One region of the Bacillus sp. SD127 genome, then DNA from elsewhere that is predicted to be linked to it. Evidence: riboswitches for the same ligand, from Rfam matches in the RefSeq annotation. Region 1 holds a riboswitch; each other region holds the start of a gene.
What was found. A riboswitch is a leader RNA that binds a small molecule or an ion and turns the genes downstream of it on or off. The one in region 1 is predicted to bind S-adenosylmethionine.
Positions count from the first base shown of each region.

Region 2: it holds a riboswitch for S-adenosylmethionine, as region 1 does, so the genes downstream of both, ACQVGS_RS16225 (bifunctional homocysteine S-methyltransferase/methylenetetrahydrofolate reductase) here and ACQVGS_RS01360 (5-methyltetrahydropteroyltriglutamate--homocysteine S-methyltransferase) in region 1, are expected to answer to the same signal.
Region 3: it holds a riboswitch for S-adenosylmethionine, as region 1 does, so the genes downstream of both, ACQVGS_RS11875 (2-hydroxyacid dehydrogenase) here and ACQVGS_RS01360 (5-methyltetrahydropteroyltriglutamate--homocysteine S-methyltransferase) in region 1, are expected to answer to the same signal.
Region 4: it holds a riboswitch for S-adenosylmethionine, as region 1 does, so the genes downstream of both, metK (methionine adenosyltransferase) here and ACQVGS_RS01360 (5-methyltetrahydropteroyltriglutamate--homocysteine S-methyltransferase) in region 1, are expected to answer to the same signal.

Region 1 is NZ_CP191226.1:251,285-256,571, forward strand. It holds gene ACQVGS_RS01350 (sigma-54 interaction domain-containing protein) at 1-656, shown strand, start outside; gene ACQVGS_RS01355 (5-methyltetrahydropteroyltriglutamate--homocysteine S-methyltransferase) at 704-1,843, opposite strand; SAM riboswitch class I at 1,922-2,029, opposite strand; gene ACQVGS_RS01360 (5-methyltetrahydropteroyltriglutamate--homocysteine S-methyltransferase) at 2,098-3,231, opposite strand; SAM riboswitch class I at 3,316-3,421, opposite strand; partial or broken gene ACQVGS_RS01365 (LURP-one-related/scramblase family protein) at 3,488-3,631, opposite strand; partial or broken gene ACQVGS_RS01370 (hypothetical protein) at 3,783-4,061, opposite strand; gene ACQVGS_RS01375 (hypothetical protein) at 4,339-4,464, opposite strand; gene pepT (peptidase T) at 4,572-5,287, opposite strand, start outside.
Region 2 is NZ_CP191226.1:3,096,209-3,101,495, reverse strand. It holds gene ACQVGS_RS16240 (MFS transporter) at 1-99, opposite strand, end outside; gene ACQVGS_RS16235 (GNAT family N-acetyltransferase) at 189-1,040, opposite strand; gene ACQVGS_RS16230 (GNAT family N-acetyltransferase) at 1,045-1,494, opposite strand; gene ACQVGS_RS16225 (bifunctional homocysteine S-methyltransferase/methylenetetrahydrofolate reductase) at 1,593-3,431, opposite strand; SAM riboswitch class I at 3,522-3,639, opposite strand; gene ACQVGS_RS16220 (YajQ family cyclic di-GMP-binding protein) at 3,747-4,238, opposite strand; partial or broken gene ACQVGS_RS16215 (CvfB family protein) at 4,337-5,235, shown strand.
Region 3 is NZ_CP191226.1:2,200,851-2,206,137, forward strand. It holds gene ACQVGS_RS11870 (molybdopterin oxidoreductase family protein) at 1-1,971, opposite strand, end outside; SAM riboswitch class I at 2,120-2,211, shown strand; gene ACQVGS_RS11875 (2-hydroxyacid dehydrogenase) at 2,309-3,331, shown strand; gene ACQVGS_RS11880 (FGGY-family carbohydrate kinase) at 3,348-4,826, shown strand; gene ACQVGS_RS11885 (MFS transporter) at 4,920-5,287, shown strand, end outside.
Region 4 is NZ_CP191226.1:1,135,901-1,141,187, forward strand. It holds gene ACQVGS_RS05875 (DUF2584 domain-containing protein) at 1-169, shown strand, start outside; gene pckA (phosphoenolpyruvate carboxykinase (ATP)) at 209-1,792, opposite strand; SAM riboswitch class I at 1,990-2,129, shown strand; gene metK (methionine adenosyltransferase) at 2,298-3,500, shown strand; gene asnB (asparagine synthase (glutamine-hydrolyzing)) at 3,650-5,287, shown strand, end outside.

The DNA of each region.
Region 1 (5,287 bases):
TCCTTGATGAGGTAGGTGATATGCCGCTGCATATGCAAAGCAAAATCCTTCGCGTACTGCAGGAGAAAGAGATAGAGCGGATCGGCGCAAGAAGCCCGGTCCCAATAGATGTACGAGTGATTGCGGCGACACACCGAAATCTCGAAGAAATGGTCCGGGAAGGAGACTTCCGGCAAGACCTCTATTACCGACTGAATGTGATCAACATTCAAATCCCGTCCTTAAGAGAGCGCATAGAGGATGTAGTGCCGATCGCGGGGCTTCTATTAAAAAAACTTGAACGGAAATTTGGCTTTGATGGCTTGGAGCTTTCTAAAGAAGCAATTGCAGTGCTTCAGAGCTATTCTTGGCCGGGCAACATACGAGAATTGGAAAATGTCCTAGAACGGGCTGTCAACGTCCTCGACGGCAAACGAATCGAACCGAAACACCTGAATCTCACTCCTGAAGATCAACCCATCCAAAGAACAATCAAAATCCGGGAATATCAATCTATACAGCCATTAAAAGAGACAATCGCTGAGGCGGAAAAAAACGCGATCATCGAGGCGCTTGCCGCAGCAGACGGCAATAAAATAAAGGCAGCAAAGCTATTAGGCATAGGAAAAACAAGCTTATATGAAAAATGCAAAGCCTATCAAATTGAGCAGGCATAAAAAAACACACATGCCCCGCCAGGGAATCAAGTGTGTTTTTCTGTTCCTTATTTCCAAACATCGTTAGCGATCTCAACAACATGGCGCAGCTTCGCCCATTGCTGTTCCTCGGTCAGCTTGTTGCCTTCCTCAGTCGAAGCGAATCCGCATTGCGGGCTCAGGCACAACTGATCTAGGCTGACATAACGGGACGCCTCTTCGATACGGCGTTTTACTTCGTCCGGATGTTCAAGCTCACCGAATTTAGATGTCACCAAGCCTAGGACAAGCTGAAGATCAGAGCGTTTCACGTAACGAAGCGGTTCGAATCCGCCTGAGCGTGAATCATCATACTCTAAGAAAAGCCCATCCAGATTCAAGCCGTCAAAAATGGTTTCCGCCGCCGCATCATAACCGCCTTCAGCTGTCCAAGTGGACTGGAAGTTGCCGCGGCAAATATGCATGGTAATGGTCATATCATCCGGACGGTCGGCAATTGCGTCATTGATCGACTTCGCAAACAGCTGGCGAAGCTCGTCAGGCGTTGTTCCGAATGCTTCCACTTGTTTCAAGCCTTTTTCAGATAAGAAAACAGCCCATGCTGTATCATCAAGCTGGAGGTAACGGCAGCCTCTGTCATAAAACGCTTGAATCGCTTTTTTATACGCTTTTGATACATCATGCTGGAAAAGAGCATAATCGTTTTTGTATGCATCCTTTTCCAATCTGCCGCGGAAAAAGAGCATATTCGGACTTGGAATTGTCATTTTTGGCGTTGCATCACCAGCGATGCCATGTAAAAATGAGTAATCTTCGAGCATTGGGTGATTTGAGAAATCAATATCGCCTGTTACTTTGATGCCGCGTGCTTTTGTCTGCACATTATGGAACTGAATACCCTGTTCAGGTATAAACGGCTCAACGCCATCCAGATTTTCAAGGAAATCAAAATGCCACCACGCTCTGCGGAATTCCCCGTCTGTCACGACGTTCAGGCCGGTTTCTTTTTGTTTTTCCACAATGCGGATGATTTCATCGTTTTCAATCTGGCGAAGCTGTTCGGCAGTGATTTCGCCGGCCGCCTTTTGCAGCCGCGCTTTTTTGACGGGCTCAGATCTCAGCAGGCTTCCGACTTGATCCGCGCGAAACGGCGTTTTTTTTCTCTGAAGCGATTGTTTTTGTTCTGCGGGTGTTGTTTGCTGTGACATGTTGTTCATTCCTTCTTTCCATTCGAATATAAAAAAGCTCTTCCTTTGGATAAGGAAGAGCTTGCGTGAACAATCTCAACCTTATCTTCTAGAGCAAAAATCTGCTCTAAAGGATTTAGCACCATTCTGTTAAACAGCGGTTGCCGGGTATCGCAGGGCCAGTCCCTCCACCTCTCTTGATAAGGAAAACATTTTTATGAAATTTTCTGATAGTATCTATTATTCACACATTTCTCTTTTCTGTCAATGATAGATTATTTCCACACATCATTGGCAATGTCGACCACATGACGGAGCTTCGCCCACTGCTGCTCCTCAGTCAAAAGGTTTCCTTCTTCTGTTGAAGCGAAACCGCACTGCGGGCTCAAGCAAAGCTGATCTAAGCTGACAAAGCGCGCAGCTTCGCTGATTCGGCGTTTGACATCCTCTGGGTCCTCAAGTTCTCCGTATTTGGATGTAATCAAGCCTAAGACAATCTGCAGATCCTTGCGTTTGACAAAACGAAGCGGGTCAAAGTTTCCGGAGCGGTCATCATCGTATTCCAGGAACAAGCCGTCAAGGTCTAAACCGTCAAGAATCGTTTCCGCTACAGCGTCGTATCCTCCAGATGCCGCCCAAGTTGAACGGAAGTTGCCGCGGCAAATGTGCATCGTGACCGTTAAGTCGTCAGGACGGTCCGCCACTGCATCGTTAATCGTTTTGGCAAACAACGCAGGCAATGTTTCCGGATCACCGCCGAGGGCTCGGACAACCTCTCTGCCTTTTTCTTCAAAGAAGAGAGACCATGACGTATCATCGAGCTGAAGATAGCGGCAGCCCGCATCATAGAAAGCGTTAATCGCTTTTTTGTACGCCTGGGCCAGATCATGAAAATATTCCTCCTGATCGGGATATACGCCTTGATCAGCTTTTTCACCGAAAAACAGCATATTCGGACTTGGAATTGTCAGTTTTGCTGTCGCATCTCCGGCAATGCTGTGTAAAAATTGATAATCGGCAAGCGCCGGATGGCTGGTGAAATCCAGTTTTCCCGTCACCTTAATGCTGCGGGCTTTTGTTTTCGCGTTATGGAACTGAATTCCTTCAGCCGGGATGAACGGTTCCACTCCGTCGAGCCCTTCCAGGAAATCGTAATGCCACCACGAACGGCGGAACTCTCCGTCGGTTACAACGTTTAGGCCGATTTCCTTTTGCTTTTCGACAATGCGGGTGATTTCTTTATTTTCAATATCACGAAGCTGTTCTGCCGTGATCTCGCCGGCCGCTTGTTTTTGCCGCGCCTCTTTTACTGGGGCGGATCGTAATAAACTGCCGACATGATCGGCGCGGAAAGGGGCTTTCTTTTGTTTTTCTGATTTCTGTGCTGCAAGGTTTACTTGTTGAGCCATATCATTCGCCTCTTTTCTAAAATGTTTGCTGCATGAAAAAAGCTCTTCCTTTGTGTAAGGAAGAGCTTGAACGATCAAATCTCTGCCTCATCTGCAAGAACGCGATGTTCTTAAGGATTTAGCACCATTCTGTATAAACAGCGGTTGCCGGGTATCATAGGGCCAGTCCCTCCACCTCTCTTGATAAGGTAAATCTTCTTATTGGATTTTCAATTATCTTAATATTAGTATTTTTGCATGAATTGTCAACAGTTTTTTAGAAAATTGACTTATCTTCACCGTCATACAATACCATATCCAGCACAATCGCGATGGCTGTGCAAATCAGCATTCCAATCTGGAGGCGATACGTATCACCCCAGCTGAGCCGCTTTTTGCTGATAGACATCCGCACATTCTGGCTGTAAATGTGAAAAGCATCTTTAAACGAAAAGATCCGTTGTTTCATCAATCATTCGATCATTACTGAAGTCTCCTTTTGTTTGGATAGGTTCCAGGAATAACGAAAAGGCTGCATGTATCTGCAGCCTTTTCATTTTATATGGTATGTCTTAGGAAAGATGCATCCGGCGTTTTTGGCGGATGGCGTCAAGGTCGATTAGGTTATTATGATGAGGAACGGGTGCAGGAAGAGGGCTTGTCTTTTGCGGTTTTCGTCTATTGTCTTTGCTGAATGAAAAGAGAAGATAGCCACATAATGCGATGATAATAAATAGGATCATTTTACATACCTCCCAAAAAAAGTTTTGGTATTCTCTATTGTACGGATAAAACGTCTAAAAGTATTCAAAAAATTCTAAATCAACTAATAATAAATGCGTATCCCTCAAAAATCCTTTTCTCCGATGACCTGAAAATAGTCTTGCATTAAGCCTGTGTTTTTCCTTTTGATTGGTTCTATAGTTACTATCGACGTTAAAATGAATTCCTTTATATAACTTTTAACCTAAATTTCTGTAATTCAAATTAACTATATATGGATAATGTGTTCTTCTTTGTTTGATGTATACCCTATTTTGAGGAATTGAACACAAAAAACCCAAATTACGGAGCATTTGGGCGGAAAATTGGAATGGTTGGCTGATTTGAGGGGAGTCCGGCGAAGGGTCAGAAAAAGCGTTTGAACATTCTTCTTATTTTTTTAAATGGGTTTGATCGTTTTGTTTGCATTTTGAGCGGGCGGGAAATCATCCATTTTTTGAACAGGCTTTTTGCGGCAATTGTGTTCTTCATCTTTGCATTTCCTCCTCATCCGTTGATAGTTGTTTTACGGACAGAGCTTTTAAAATGTTTCATTTTCACGCAAAAAAACCAGTCCTTTTTTGGACTGGTTTCTCAGCTTACGCCTGTTCTTCAAATAGCTTTGCAATCTCAACGATGACATTTACGGCTTTGACCATGTTGTCGGCTGAGATGTATTCAAATTTGCCGTGGAAGTTTTCCCCGCCGGTAAAGATGTTCGGCGTTGGAAGTCCCATATAGGAAAGCTGCGAACCGTCCGTGCCGCCGCGGATCGGAGAGATTTTCGGTTCGATGCCGAGGTTTTCCATCGCTTGTTTGGCAATGTTGACGATTTCGATGACAGGCTCAATTTTTTCTCTCATATTGTAGTATTGATCGTTCATATCAAGCTGAATGCGATTTTGTCCGTATTCGTTCTGGAGCTCTTCAACGATGCGCTGCATGGTTTCTTTTCTGTTTTGGAAGATGTTTTTGTCAAAGTCTCTGATAATGTAGTGGAGTTTGGTCTCTTCTACATCTCCCTGAATGGAAAGCAGGTGATAGAAGCCTTCGTAGCCCTCTGTATATTCAGGTGCCTCATCTGCCGGCAGCATGCTGTTCAGCTTCATTGCGATCTTCGCAGAGTTGACCATTTTGCCCTTTGCCGTGCCGGGATGTACATTGTTGCCTTTGATCGTGATTTTCGCCGCGGCAGCATTGAAGCTTTCATATTCAAGCTCACCGAGCGGGCCGCCGTCAACGGTATAGGCAAAGGAGGCATTGAATCGCCCAACTTCAAATTTGTGCGGGCCTCTGCCGATTTCTTCATCAGGTG
Region 2 (5,287 bases), 1.4 Mb from region 1:
CAGTATAGGAATAAGCATAGAGTTTCCAAGGGTTAATATTAAAGGGATTGAACCGATAGCTACAATCGTCATTCCGTTATTTTGTTTTGATGTTTCCATCTCAAAGCACACTCCTTTTCTTCTGCTTAGAGTGTCCCTGAAGGCATTAAAAAAACCGAACAGAATCTTCCTGTTCGGGTAAAAAAGGGTTAACCGAGCGCTTGTGAGATGACAGCGAATAATTGTCTGTTTCGTGCAGGCAGCGTCTTTTTTTGGTACATCATAAGCGGGGGCTCATCGTCTAAGTGAAATCCCATTGCTTCCAGGCTGTCATGCAGAAACAGGCTGTCCCCAGGCACGTCGATTCGCATCGGTCCTTGTTTTCCTGCAGCCAGCCTGTTGACCAATACAGCAGCGAGACCCGGTGACGGTGCGATAAGCGGTCCTAATTTCAGATTGGCCGGTGTCTGGACAGATAAGCCATAGCCAATTAATGTGCCTTCATTATTTTTGGCAATTACACATTCCGCTGATTGAGAGATCAAATGATGCAGAAGTGCTGCTCTGTCTCCGCCAAAGGCGGCTTGATCAGCCGCGATTAATTCCGGAAAATCCTTTTCTGTAAAAGATGTCAGTTCAATGTCATGCTGCTTTGTAAGCGGCTTGAAGCTTTGACAGCTGTATTTGCGGATTGAACCCGCTGTTTGAAATCCGGCTTTTTCATAAATCGGCAAACCTTCCTTCGTGGCGCAAAGCATGATGGCGGTGTTTTCATCGACTTGGCTGATACACGCGTTCACCATACGCCGCCCCAGACCTCGCCGTTTGTACTCGTTGTCGACGATAACGAGTCCGATAGAAGCAAGTCGGCCATACAAAAACAAACCGATGCAGGAGATGATGTCTCCTTGGCTGTTTTGATACCCGAAGAAGCGTCCATGTTTTACAAGCAACTGCAGCTCTCGTTCGCCGTAATCCGGCCACCCGGCTTGCCGGCACAGATGCAATAGGCCGGGCACATGTTTTTCAGTAAGCTGAATCAGCTCAATTGCTGAATGCATGTCATCACCTGCTTGTTCCTGTTTTTTTGTACATCACAATATGGGTGCCAATGCCGGAAATCTCAAACGGCTCGCCAAGTTCTTTCCAGCCAAGCTTTTCGTAATAGCCTTTCACATGGTATCTTGCGTTGCACCAGACCGCCTGCACGCCCATATCGGCCAGCTTCTGCTCCGCGTATGTGATCAGTGTGCTTCCGGCTTTTTGATCACGGTATTCTTCGAGCGTTGCCATGCCTCTAAGCCGATATGCGGGTGAATCAGTCAATAGCGGCTGATTTTCGGGAGAAAAGGAAGCGATGCTGATCAGCGTTCCTTCAAAAAAAGCGCCGAGATGGAAAGAGCCTTCTGCTTGATCCTGTTCATATTTGCATTGTTCAATTGATTGATGGGGACGCAAAATGCGGTTCCTGATTTCATATGTATCCTCTGCGGGTATGGTTTTCACTTCAAGCATGATGTTCCTCCTCCTATGTGATTTATTTTCTATATCGTAACACGAATCGGGTTTGAAAAAGACTGCCCAATTGGTTCGGACAGTCTTAGAAAGCGATTTTAATGCAAATAAATATTCTGACGCTGTTCATCTTTTTGCTTAATGTAAGAAGTAAGTTCCGACGTCAAGTCAGATCTGAGAAAAGGCGTGATTAAATAGATGCCGTTAAACAGCTCGCAGGCAGTATCCAGCAGGGAGCGTGCAATCGCAAGGCCTTCCGCCTTTTGTTTCTCTTTATCTTCGCCGGCGCGCGCCATTTTTTCGCGGATGGAATCGGACAGCTTGATGCCCGGAATTTCGTTATGGATAAACTCAGCGTTCCGGCTGCTTGTCAGCGGCATAACGCCGATATAAATCGGAGTCTTCAAATGCTTTGTTTCATTATGAATATCGACAAGCTGCTGCTCCGAATAGACGGGCTGTGAGATAAAATAATCAGCGCCGCAGTCTATTTTTTTCTCCAGCCGTTTTACGGCTTTATCGAGATGGCGGACGTTTGGATTAAAAGCAGCGGCCACTGAGAAATTGGTTTTCTTTCCGAGCGGTTTTCCGGACAGAGACAGCCCTTCATTGAACTGTTTAATCAGCCTGATTAAATCAAAGGATGTTAAATCATAGACAGACGTTGCACCCGGGAAATCACCGATTTTAGAAGGATCGCCGGTAATCGCCAGCACATCATGCAGCCCTAATGTGTCCAGTCCCATTAAATGTGACTGGAGTCCGATAATGTTTCGGTCCCGGCATGTAATATGGACAAGAGACCGCATATCGAGCTGCTGCTTGACAAGGGCGCCGCAGGCAACATTGCTGATCCGCGGGGTTGCCAGTGAGTTATCGGCGAGCGTCAGGGCATCGATTCCCGCTTCTTTTAATTCGGCAGCGGCGGACAGAAATTTGTCAAAGCTCAATTTCTTCGGCGGGTCCAGCTCAACAATAATTGAGCGCTTTTCCGCAGCGATTTCATTTAATCCCGGCTCTGTCCGTTCGTGCTGAACGGTCACCAATTCCTTTGCCCGAACCTTTACATGCTTTTCCGTAACAGGGGCGAGTCCGCCCACAGCCTCTGCCATAGCCCGGATGTGGTTTGGCGTGGTGCCGCAGCAGCCGCCGATAATCCGCGCGCCTTGCTTGCGGAACTCAGCCGCGCTGTTTTGAAAATACTTGTCGTCAGTTTCATATACAAGCCGGCCTTCTTCGAGTGAGGGGAGGCTGCTGTTCGGGTAGACAGATAAAAACACGTCATCAAAAATCGGCACTTCACTGAGCGCTTCAATCATGTGGTAAGGGCCGAGCCGGCAGTTAATGCCGACGATATCGGCACCGAGATCCGCAACCGAGCGCAGCGCATCAGAAAGCGGCGTTCCATCCTGAAGTACGCCTTGCTCATGCATGGATACATTCAGCATAATCGGAAGATCGGTTTCTTTTCGGGCGATTTTCAGCACTGCACGGGCTTCTTCCAAATCATAATACGTTTCTAACAGCAAACCGTCCGGCTCTTCATGCAGCAGTAAATACAGCTGTTCGCGAAAGCTTCGTTTGATTTCGTCAAGGCTGTACGCATTTTTGTTAAACGTGCGGATGCCGCCCATCGTCCCGAGCACATACGCATCGCCGGCGGAAGCCCGCGCGATTTTTACAGCCTCCTGATTCATTTTTTTGATGTCATCTTCAAGGCCGTGTCTCGATAATTTAATATAGTTCGCTCCGTACGTGTTGGTCTGAATGATGTTTGCTCCCGCTTCGACATAGGCTTTATGTATACGCTGAATTTCCTCAGGTTTTGAAAGATTAAGCTCCTCAAAGCACCTGTCTATTCCGAAGGAGTAAAGCAGCGTGCCCATTGCGCCGTCACCGATTAACACCTGTTTCTTCAAATCTTCTAAAAGTCCCATTGTCTGCCTCCTTTATTCACATTCAGCAAGGAAAAAAGAGAAATAAAAAAAGTCCTCTTAAGAAGAAGACTTTGTCAGTGATATTGTCTCTTCTTATCTTCCAAGCTGTTCGAGCTTGCTGGATTTAGCACCTTGGTCATGGCAATGCGCCATTACACCGGTTGCTGAAGCTTCGTCGGGCCAGTCCCTCTGCTTCTCTTGATAAGAACGGATATGAAATTTTACATGTTCAGGAGCTGCCAAAAGATGCCTGGCATTTTCCCTTTCTCCAAATTTACCGAAAATAAAGACAATAATCAATAGGAATCAGAAAATTTATCTGAAATTTATAAATTGAACGTCAATTGGCAGATCGGCACCTCGAACTGCTGCGATAACCTGCTGAAGATCATCCTTGTTTTTTCCGGTGACACGCACTTGATCATCCTGCACTTGAGATTTTACTTTCAGTCCGGAGTTTTTGATGATGGTATTGATTTTTTTGGCGTTGTCTTTGTCAATCCCTTGAACAAGCTTTGCGCGCTGGCGTACGGTGCCGCCGGACGCGTTCTCAATTTTGGCGTAATCAATGTTTTTTGTCGGCACGCTGCGCTTAATCAATTTGCTGACAAGCACATCCTTGAGCTGGCTTAATTTGAATTCGTCATCGGAAACAAGAACAAGCTCTTCTTTATCTAATGAAATGTCGCTTTTGCTCCCTTTGAAGTCATAGCGTGTGCTGATTTCCTTCAGTGCGATTTGAATCGCGTTTTGCACTTCAGGGAGTTCCACCTTGGATACAATATCAAATGAACTTTCTTTTGCCATATGAAAACCTCCATAACATTTAACTTATGTGTTGATTATAGTAGAATAAAGAGAAACTTCCAACAAAACAAAGAATCAATTTGTGATGATTGGAAAAAATGTTAACAAGATCCGCAGTGAAATAAGCGGGAAGAGGAAGGACGATAGCATGAGACCAGGGCAGCAATTAACCTTGAGTATAGATCACGAAACGGACTTCGGTTACTTTTTAACCGATGGAGAAGATACGATTCTCTTACATAACAGTGAAGTGACAGAGGATATAGAAGACAGAGATGAGGTAGAGGTCTTTATATACGTTGACCAGCAGGAACGGCTTGCAGCAACGATGAAAATTCCGGTCATCAGCGCTGATGAGTACGGATGGGTAGAAGTGGTGGACACGGTAGATGATATGGGCGTATTCGTCGATGTCGGCCTTTCGAAAGACGCGCTTGTCGCAACAGAGCATCTGCCGCCGTATGAAGATGTCTGGCCGCAAAAAGGGGATAAGCTCTACTGTATGCTGAAGGTGACAAATCGGGGGCGCATGTTTGCCAAACCCGCACCGGAGGATATCATCAGCGAGCTGTTTACGGACGCTTCAGACGATCTGATGAATAAAGAGCTGACCGGAACGGTGTACAGGCTGATCGCTTCAGGATCGTTCATCATTACGGATGACGGAATCCGCGGTTTTATTCATTCATCAGAAAGAAAAGAAGAGCCTAGACTCGGCTCAAGAGTGACAGGACGTGTGATTCAAGTGAAGGAAGACGGCTCAGTGAATATGTCGCTTCTTCCGAGAAAGCAGGATGCGCTGTCTGTTGATGCCGAGTATATTCTAACGTATTTAAGAACGAGAAACGGCGCCATGCCGTACAGCGACAAAAGCCAGCCCGATGATATCAAAGAACGTTTTAACATGAGCAAGGCTGCCTTTAAACGGGCGCTTGGCCACTTAATGAAAAACGGAAAAGTGTATCAGGAAGACGGCTGGACATACGAGAAAAAATAATGCATGAAAAAGACTCGCCTGCAGCAGAACTGCGGAGCGAGCCTTTTTTAAT
Region 3 (5,287 bases), 1.9 Mb from region 1:
GGTCAGGGCGTTAACAAGCTGATTTTTGCCTGGTTCATCTGCCCATAATCCTTGACTGACGACAACACCGGGCAGCACTTGTTCTCCGACTGCGGCGGTTAGTTCACACTCACCTCGGCTGTTCCAAATCCGTACGGCTTCACCATCAGTGATGCCGTGTTTTTCGGCATCTTTCGTGTTGATAAAGAGTTTCGGTGTCTTTTCAAGTTTGACGTGCTTTGCATTATTGGAAAACGTTGAGTTTAAGAAATTATGATTCGGCCCGGGAACATACATAAACGGAAATTCATGATCCGGCGCAAGCGGCGTATGTGTCGGTAACGGCGGGAAACCGGCTTGTTTCATTTTTTCTGAATATAATTCTATTTTTCTGCTCGGTGTCGGCAATTTACCCGGAAATAGCGGCTTTTCACGCTTCGCCTTCATAAATGAACGTTCAGTGAGTGATTCATAACTAATCTCCGCTAAATAAGGATTATCCGGATGGTGAAGTGCCTGGCGGATTAAGTCTTCATCTGAATCTTTGAGCTCCTGATCCGTAAATCCCATTGCCTCAGCCAATAACCGGAATACCTCGGTATTAGACTTGCTTTCTCCGTATTTCTCAATAACCGGCTGCTGAAGCTGAATGTAATGGTGCCAGTATGAGGTGTAAAAATCAGTATTTTCAAAAGCGGATGCAGCGGGCAGTACAATGTCCGCATATTTGGCCGTTTCTGTTAAAAACAAATCATGAACCACGGTGAACAAGTCATCCCGCAGGAGGCCTTGTCTGACTTTGTTCGCTTCTGGCGCCACAACGGCTGGATTCGTCCCATAAATAAAGAGGGAGCGAACAGGAGGGTCTGTTTCCAGAAGAACTCTGCCCAGCTGATTCATATTAAACGATCTCGGTGTGCGGCCTTTCAGTAAATCAGGACGCTGAAGCGCGGTGGTGTTATATTCTAAAATCCCGCTGTTTTGTTTGATGGCGCCGCCTCCTGTATGCATCCATTGACCGGTAATCGCCGGTAGACAGGCAATCGTTCTAACAATCATTCCGCCGTTGTCGTGATGCTGAAGGCCGTTTCCGATTCTGATAAAGGAAGGGGAGGTTTCACCATACATTTTTGCCAGCTGATAGATATCGTCGATACTGATACCAGTGATCAGGGATACCTTTTCTGGATGATACTGTTTCACATGCTCGCGCAGTTCTTCATAGCCGACTGTATATTTTGAAAGAAACGCTTCATCGTGAAGATTTTCTTTAAATAAAATGTGCATGATGCCGAGGGCAAGCGCGCTGTCGGTACCGGGTTTTATAGGAATAAACCAGTCTGCTAGACGCCCTGTCTGATTTTTATGCACATCAATCACAATAATTTTTGCGCCTTTTTTCCGTGCTTTTTGAGCGATTGTAATTTGATGCATGTTTGTGCTGACTGCGTTAATTCCCCAAAAGATAAACAGTTTCGTATGTATCGTTTCTTCAGGATCGATTCCAGCACTCACACCCATGGTATATTTATAGCCCTCTGATCCGGCTTTGCTGCAAATCGTGCGCTCAAGCTGGCTTGAGCCCAAGCGGTAAAAAAAGCGGCGGTCCATTCCTTCAGCCGTTAATTTTCCCATATTGCCGTAAAAGCTGTAAGGCAGTATGCTTTCAGCTCCTTCTTCATCAATCAGCTGTTTCCAGCGGGATGTGATGGTGTCAATCGCTTCTTCCCAAGAAATTGGTTTAAACTCTGCCTCGCCCTTCACACCTGTTCGTTTCAGCGGAGTCGTCAGCCGCTTTTCATCATAGAGGCGCTCAGCCATATTTCGTACTTTGTTGCATATATTTCCGGCTGTCACGGGGTGATCAGGATCACCCTGCACTTTCACAATTTTCCCGTCTTTTTTATGTACCAGCAATCCGCACTGGTCCGGGCAGTCCAGTGAGCAAACGGATTTAAAAATGCCGTTTTGTTGAGTGGCGAACGATTTCATAGCCCAGTTCCTCTCCCTAGTTAGATATATTGTAAGAATTATAACATTTCGAATGATAACGTCAATTCTGAAAAAAAGACATTGACATCAATCTGGGTCTTCTTTATGATTAACGTATTCTCAATTCTGAAAATTACATACAAAACATTTTCTATCAAGAGAGGTGGAGGGACTGGCCCTATGAAACCTCGGCAACATTATTGTGCCAATTCCAGCAAGCGTCAGCTTGAAAGATAGGAAAGTAAGGTTTATACCGGCTTCTGTCTGTGGCAGAGTGCGCCTATACATGAATCTCTTTCCATCTTTGGAGAGAGATTTTTTTGTGTGAAAAATAACGATGAAAAGGATGTTTTGCATCATGACGGTTTTGATTACAGCACCGTACAACGAAGAAGGACGAAAAGAGCTTGAAGAATTGTTCGGTTCCGTTGTTTATCAGTCTTGGAAAGAAAACGGCCGGGCATACAGGGAAGATGAATTGATTCAGCTATTAAAAGGATCAAATGCGACGGGTTTGATTACTGAGCTTGATCAGGTGACAGAAAACGTGTTTGCATCAATGCCGGAACTTTCATTTGTAGGAGTATGCAGGGGAATGCCTTCCAATGTTGATGTGGCAGCAGCGTCAAACAAAGACATTCCGGTTTTCTATACACCTGGGCGCAACGCACAAGCTGTTGCTGAAATGTTTATTGGAAATGTGATTTCATTTCTCCGGCACACGAATACCTCTAATCAATGGCTAAAGGATGGAAAATGGAACAGCGATTATTTGCAGGCATATGCCAAATTCAAAGGTAATGAAATAACAGGAAAAACCGTGGGTATGGTCGGATTCGGAGCGGTTGGGCAAAGAATTGCAAAACTGCTGACTGCGTTTGACTGCAAGGTTTTGTATTACGATCCATACGTACAGCACGATTATCCGCAATATGAAAAAGTATCTCTGGAGAAGGTATTTTCAGATAGTGATATCGTTTCTGTTCATCTGCCGCGTACAGATGATACGCTTGGCCTCATTGATCGGCCGTATTTTGACTTGATGAAAGAGAGCGCCATTTTCGTGAATACATCAAGAGCTGTCGTGGTAAACCGAGAGGATCTTTTATCTGTACTGAAAGAAAGTAAAATCAGGGGTGCGATATTAGACGTTTTTTATCATGAGCCGCCAGAGCAATCGGATTATGAATTTATTTCATTGCCTAATGTTCTGGCAACACCGCATTTAGCAGGAGCAACATTTGAAGTAGAGGATCATCACGTTACCATTCTGAACGAAGCGCTTAAAAAGTGGAGGGATGAAAAAACTCTCAATATTCCGACTTTATATAACAAAAACGATCTTAAAGCAGAGGTGTAAAAAGGAGGGCATCAGGATGACGAAACAAAAAGGTTATCTCGTATTTGACATTGGCACTGGCAATGCAAGAGTTGCGGTCGTAAGTGTGTCGGGAAGCGTTCAAACGGTTGAACGGGAGGACATTGTATATACGACCGAGCCGCTTTACCCGGACAGCCGCTATTTTTCTCCACAGGCGCTGTGGAATCAAATCATGAATCTGGCTAAACGTGCGATTTCTCGTTCTCATCATATTGAAATTATTGGTCTCACTTCAACAAGTCAAAGACAGGGGATCGTGCTGTTTGATCAAAATGGTGAGTCTTTCCTCGGTCTGCCCAACATTGACAATCGGGGCAGGGAGTGGGAGGAAAACATACCGAATCGGGAAGAAGTATACAGCCGAACAGGCCGTCTGCCGACTGCGCTTTTTTCAGCGCTCAAGCTTTATGGTTTAAAGCACCGCCAGCCCTCCTTATGGGAAAAAACTGCAAGCTTCACAAGCATCAGTGATTGGGTGACGTATCAGTTGAGCGGAGTATTGACATATGAACCGTCACAGGCGACGGAAACGCTGCTGTTTGATGTAAAACAAAATACATGGTCAGAAGAGATGTGCAATATATTCGGTTTCTCGCCATCTATTCTTCCGCCTCTAGTAAGAGCGGGAACAGTCATTGGATCGATAGCAGATGAGTATGCGGCAGAATTGGGACTATCACATCATGCGAAGGTTATAGCGGGTGGGGGAGATACACAGCTTGCTGTCAAAAGCACTGGTGCTGCTCTGGGAGACGCAGTCATAGTATCAGGTACGACAACACCGATTACCAAAATTATTGGTGAAATTCATGAGGACAGACAAAATAAAGCCTGGCTGAACTGCCACACAGATCAAGGACAGTGGCTTGCGGAGACAAATCCCGGGGTAACGGGTCTGAATTTTCAAAAACTAAAGGATATTTTCTATCCGAATGAACCGTACGATGTGATGGAAGAAGAGATTGCTGCTCTTGCTAAGGAAGATCATGCATGTGTATCTTCCCTCGGTTCGTATTTATCGGCAGAAAAAAACGCCCTGACGAAAGGCGGCTTTCTCTTTGATGTACCGCTTTCAGCCCATTTAAGCAGAGCGCATTTTGTACGCGCGGCCTTACAGGAGATTGCATGTTCAATCAAATGGAACTTTGACATTTTAACAGAGATTACTCCGTTTGATCGTGACTATGTGTGGGGATGCGGAGGCGGATTCCAAAGCAGAGCATTTACACAATATATTGCCAATCTTCTTCAGAAAAAAATCTATGTCAAAGAAGGGTACAGTCAGGCATCAGTCGTTGGTGCTGCTGTGGTTTGCAATGAGGCCTATAGATTGACCGAAGAAATGTCTGGAAGTGTTCGGGTGATAGAACCGCAGGATTGCCGGATAGAAATGACTTTATACGAGGAGTGGAAGCAGGTCCAACGCTTCTTTTCAGGGTTAGAGCCGTCATCGGGAAACAAGGTATTAGTATAAGGCGGAATTTGCCGCCAATTGAGGAATTATACATTTTATTACTTTAATGAGGTAATACGGTAATTGAGATAAGCATCTAAGGAGGATACAGATATGTTAGATAAAATTGGTATACCAAAGCGGCTGGCATGGGGGTTTTTAGGGGTTGTGCTGTTTATGATGGGAGACGGTCTTGAACAAGGATGGCTCAGTCCTTTTCTGATTGAAAATGGGCTCACCGTTCAGCAATCCGCTTCGATTTTTAGTATATACGGCATTTCACTGGCCATCGCTTCATGGTTTTCGGGTGTGTGTCTGGAAGCATTTGGCGCAAAGCGGACGATGTTTATGGGGTTGTTGTTTTATGTGATCGGTACAGCGGCTTTTATCGTCTTCGGATTTGAACAGCTAAATCTGCCTGTCATGTATGTGACTTACTTTATTAAAGGCTTAGGATACCCGCTTTTTGCTTATTCCTTCTT
Region 4 (5,287 bases), 880 kb from region 1:
CAGATTAGAGAAAGACGGGTATCGCATTTATCCAATGGAGATTCCGATGGATGTCAGCAAAACAAAGTTTGGTGAAAAGTCAGGCACAGCCGAAGTGCAGAAGCTTGAATGGACAGACGGGCGGACAATCATTACGTACAAGCTGACTTCTTTGCATACAGTCAATTAAAACAAGCCAAGAGCTTAATTGCTCTTGGCTTTTGCTTTTTTAAACGAGAGGCCCGCCAGCTTGCGCGATGGCATCTGTATTTGTGAACTTTTTGAAGTTTTCTTTGAATTCGTTTGCCAGATACACAGCCTTTTCTCTGTATTCCTCTTTGTTATTCCACGTGTTTTCCGGCTGAAGGATATGATCGGGAACACCCGGAACATGAACCGGGATGTGCAGGCCGAAAATATCGTCAGTGGTCATTTGCACATTTTCTAATTTGCCTTCAATCGCTGCTTTTACCATCGCCCGTGTGTATGAAAGCTTCATGCGTTCGCCTGTGCCGTAGCCGCCGCCGGTCCAGCCGGTGTTGACCAAGTAAACGTCTGCGCAGTGTTCGTCGATTTTCTTGCCGAGCATTTCCGCATATACATGAGCCGGGAGCGGAAGGAACGGTGAACCGAAGCATGTGGAGAATGTCGTCTCAGGAGACGTGACGCCGCGTTCGGTTCCGGCTAGTTTACTCGTATAACCGCTTAAGAAGTGGTACATAGCCTGCTCCTTCGTCAGCTTGCTGATTGGCGGCAGAACGCCGAATGCATCAGCCGTCAGAAATACAATCGCTGACGGGTGGCCCGCAATGCTCGGAGAGACAATGTTGTCGATCATATGAATCGGGTAAGCGGCACGTGTGTTTTCTGTATAGAAGGAATCATCGTAATTGGCTTCACGCGTATCTTCATCTACAACAACATTTTCGAGAACGGATCCAAACCGAATCGCTTTAAAAATCTGCGGTTCCTTTTCTTCGCTTAAATGAATGCACTTGGCATAGCATCCGCCTTCGATATTGAAGACACCAGTATCCGACCAGCCGTGTTCATCATCACCGATCAGTTTCCGGTCAGCATCCGCCGAAAGGGTGGTCTTTCCTGTTCCCGACAGGCCGAAGAAAAGCGCGACATCGCCTTTTTCACCGACATTGGCGGAGCAATGCATGGATAAAATATCTCGCTCAGGCAGCAGGAAATTCATGATGGAGAAAATCGATTTTTTCATTTCTCCGGCATACTCCGTTCCGCCGATTAAAATCGTGCGCTTTTCGAAAGAAACAATAATAAAGGTTTCTGAATGTGTGCCGTCTGTTTTTGGGTCCGCTTTGAAATGCGGAGCGGAAAGAATGGTAAACGGCTGTTCGACTGTTTTTTTATCATTGTCTTCAGGACGGATAAACAGCTGTCTGGCAAATAAATTGTGCCATGCAAATTCATTAACGACCGTGATCGGCAGTCTGTATTTTTCATCAGCACCGGCAAATCCTTCGAAAACAAACAGCTCATCACGTTGTTTCAGATAGCTGACAACTTTTGTGTATAGCCGGTCAAATGCTTCCTCGGAAATAGGCTGATTCACCGGACCCCAATCAATCTTACTCTTTGTGCTTGCTTCTTCTACAATAAATTTATCCTTCGGCGAACGTCCCGTGTAAGCGCCTGTGGTCGCCCGGACGGCACCCGTCGATGTCAAAATGCCTTCGTTGCGGGAAAGTACTTTTTCTGTAAGCTGAGCTGCAGATAAATTATGCTGCACATTAGGACTTGTTAATAAGGCTTGCAAATCAGCGGTTAAATCAACTGAGTTCATAAGAAACCTTCCTTTATCATTTTATTTGTGTTTTGCTAATTGTGAATTAGTATAACATATATTTTCAAATAGTCTATACTATTTATCGTTTTTTGTGTGTGCATTTCCATTGTTTTCCGCAATAAAGGCGTCTATTTCTCCTGATTCATATTGACATTGCAAACCCTTTTACGATAAGATATTTCATTGAGCGGATACTCTTATCCCGAGCTGGCGGAGGGACAGGCCCTATGAAGCCCAGCAACCGGTTTCTCTATTATTCATTATGTTCAAATTGTGTGAGACAACCAAGGTGCTAACCTGATGCAAGGTTGAATGATTCCTTGAGCGATAAGAGTGAAAGGCACAAAGACCAAACCCTTTCCTCGAACGGAAAAGGTTTTTTTATTTCATAAATATGCCAATTAACATCTCTAATATAAACGTAACATTGTATAAGAGGGAGCGAGTTCCGTATCATATATATAAGGTCTTTCGGGAGGCCTTGTGCAGGAGGAAGCAAATCATGAGTAAAAATCGTCGTTTATTTACATCAGAATCTGTTACGGAGGGGCATCCGGATAAAATCTGTGACCAGATTTCTGACAGCATTTTAGATGAAATTTTAAAGAAAGACCCTAACGCGCGTGTTGCTTGTGAAACGTCTGTGACAACTGGTTTGGTTCTTGTCAGCGGAGAAATCACAACTTCTACGTATGTTGACATTCCAAAAACGGTTCGTGAAACGATTAAAGAAATCGGATACACACGTGCAAAATACGGATTTGATGCGGAAACTTGTGCAGTTTTAACATCAATTGACGAGCAGTCTGCTGATATTGCGATGGGTGTAGACCAAGCGCTTGAAGCCCGTGAAGGCACAATGAGCGACGAAGAAATTGAAGCAATCGGAGCGGGTGACCAAGGTTTAATGTTCGGTTATGCGTGCAACGAAACGAAAGAGCTCATGCCTCTTCCGATTTCACTTGCTCATAAATTAGCCCGTCGCTTGAGTGAAGTGCGTAAAGAAGATGTTCTTCCTTACCTTCGCCCTGACGGCAAAACACAGGTAACGGTTGAGTATGATGAAAATAACAAACCTGTCCGCATTGACGCGATTGTTATTTCAACTCAGCACCACCCTGAAATTACGCTTGAGCAAATTCAGCGCAACATTAAAGAACATGTCATCAATCCGGTTGTTCCTGAAGAATTAATTGATGAAGAAACAAAATACTTCATTAACCCTACAGGCCGTTTCGTCATCGGAGGACCTCAAGGGGATGCGGGGCTTACAGGACGTAAAATCATCGTTGATACGTACGGCGGCTACGCACGTCACGGCGGCGGCGCGTTCTCTGGTAAAGATGCGACGAAAGTAGACCGTTCAGCTGCTTATGCTGCAAGATACGTTGCGAAAAACATCGTTGCGGCTGAGCTTGCAGATTCTTGTGAAGTGCAGCTTGCTTACGCGATCGGTGTTGCACAGCCTGTGTCTATCTCAATCAACACATTCGGTTCCGGAAAAGCTTCGGAGGAAAAACTGATTGAAGTTGTGCGCAATAACTTTGATTTACGACCTGCCGGCATTATCAAAATGCTTGATTTACGCCGTCCGATCTACAAACAGACTGCTGCGTACGGCCACTTTGGACGCCACGATGTTGACCTTCCGTGGGAGCGTACAGACAAAGCGGAACAGCTGCGTAAAGAAGCGTTAGGAGAATAATTTTATAGCCGCTTACTGGTTAAGCGGCTTTCCCTTTTTTATCGATGTATCCATGTTTATTTTTTTACATAACTGTGAAACCAAACACTGTTCACAGCGTCTATAAATAGGGGTTCAATGATGACAATTTTAAATATGGAGGCAATACTATGTGTGGATTTGTCGGGGTTTTTAACAAGCATCCGTTAACTCAAACCGCTGATCAAGAAGAACTAATCAAACAAATGAACCAAATGATCGTTCACCGCGGTCCTGACAGTGATGGATATTACCATGATGAGCACGTTGGATTCGGATTCAGACGGCTCAGTATTATTGATGTGGAAAATGGCGGACAGCCTTTATCATATGAAGATGAAAAATATTGGATTATTTTTAACGGGGAAATCTATAACTATATCGAACTGAGAGAAGAGCTTGAAGCAAAGGGATATACTTTCAACACAGATTCTGACACAGAGGTTCTTCTTGCGACTTACCGTCACTATAAAGAAGAAGCGGCTTCCAAGCTGCGCGGCATGTTTGCCTTTCTGATTTGGAATAAAAACGATCATGTTCTTTATGGAGCAAGAGATCCATTCGGCATTAAGCCGTTGTATTACACAACGATCAATGATCAGGTTTATTTTGCCTCAGAGAGAAAAAGTTTAATGGCAGCCCAAAATGATATTGAAATAGATAAAGAAGCATTACAGCAGTATATGTCTTTCCAATTCGTTCCTGAGCCAAGTACGCTTGATATTGATGTGAAAAAAGTAGAGCCGGGTTCTCAGTTTACAATCCGTCCTGACGGTGATATCACATTCAAAACGTATTTCAAGGCGCGCTTCCAGCCTGTTCAGACGGAAGAAGATAAACTTGTCAAAGAAGTCAGAGACGCTATCTATGACTCTGTAAACGTTCATATGAGAAGTGATGTGCCTGTCGGTTCATTCCTATCAGGCGGAATCGATTCTTCGTTTATTGTATCCGTTGCGAAAGAATTTCATCCAAACCTGAAAACATTTTCTGTCGGATTTGAACAGCAGGGCTTCAGTGAAGTTGATGTAGCGAAAGAAACTGCCGCTGCACTGGGCATTGAAAATATCAGCAAAGTCATTTCACCTGAAGAATACATGAACGAGCTTCCTAAAATCGTATGGCACTTTGATGATCCGCTTGCAGACCCGGCTGCGATTCCATTGTATTTCGTGGCGAAAGAAGCGAAAAAACACGTAACGGTTGCGTTATCTGGCGAAGGTGCGGACGAGCTGTTCGGCGGATACAACATCTACCGTGAACCGCTTTCTCTTAAACCGTTTGAACGCATTCCGTCCGGCTTGAAAAAGATGCTTCTGCACGTAGCGGCGGTTATGCCTGAGGGAATGAGAGGAAAGAGCCTGCTTGAGCGCGGCTGCACTCCGCTTCCGGAGCGTTATATCGGCAACGCGAAGATCTTTGAAGAATCCGTGAAGAAACAGCTGCTGAAGCACTATGATCCGAGCCTTTCGTATCGCGATGTGACGAAGCCTTACTTTACAGAAAGCAGCTCATACAGCGATATTAACAAAATGCAGTATGTCGATATCCACACTTGGATGCGAGGCGACATTTTGCTAAAAGCGGATAAAATGACGATGGCGAATTCTTTGGAATTGCGTGTGCCGTTCCTTGATAAAGTCGTATTTGACGTTGCGTCTAAAATTCCTGATGAATTGAAAACAAAGAACGGTACGACAAAGTATCTCCTTCGCAAAGCTGCTGAAGGCATTGTGCCGGATCATGTATTGAACCGCAAAAAGCTCGGT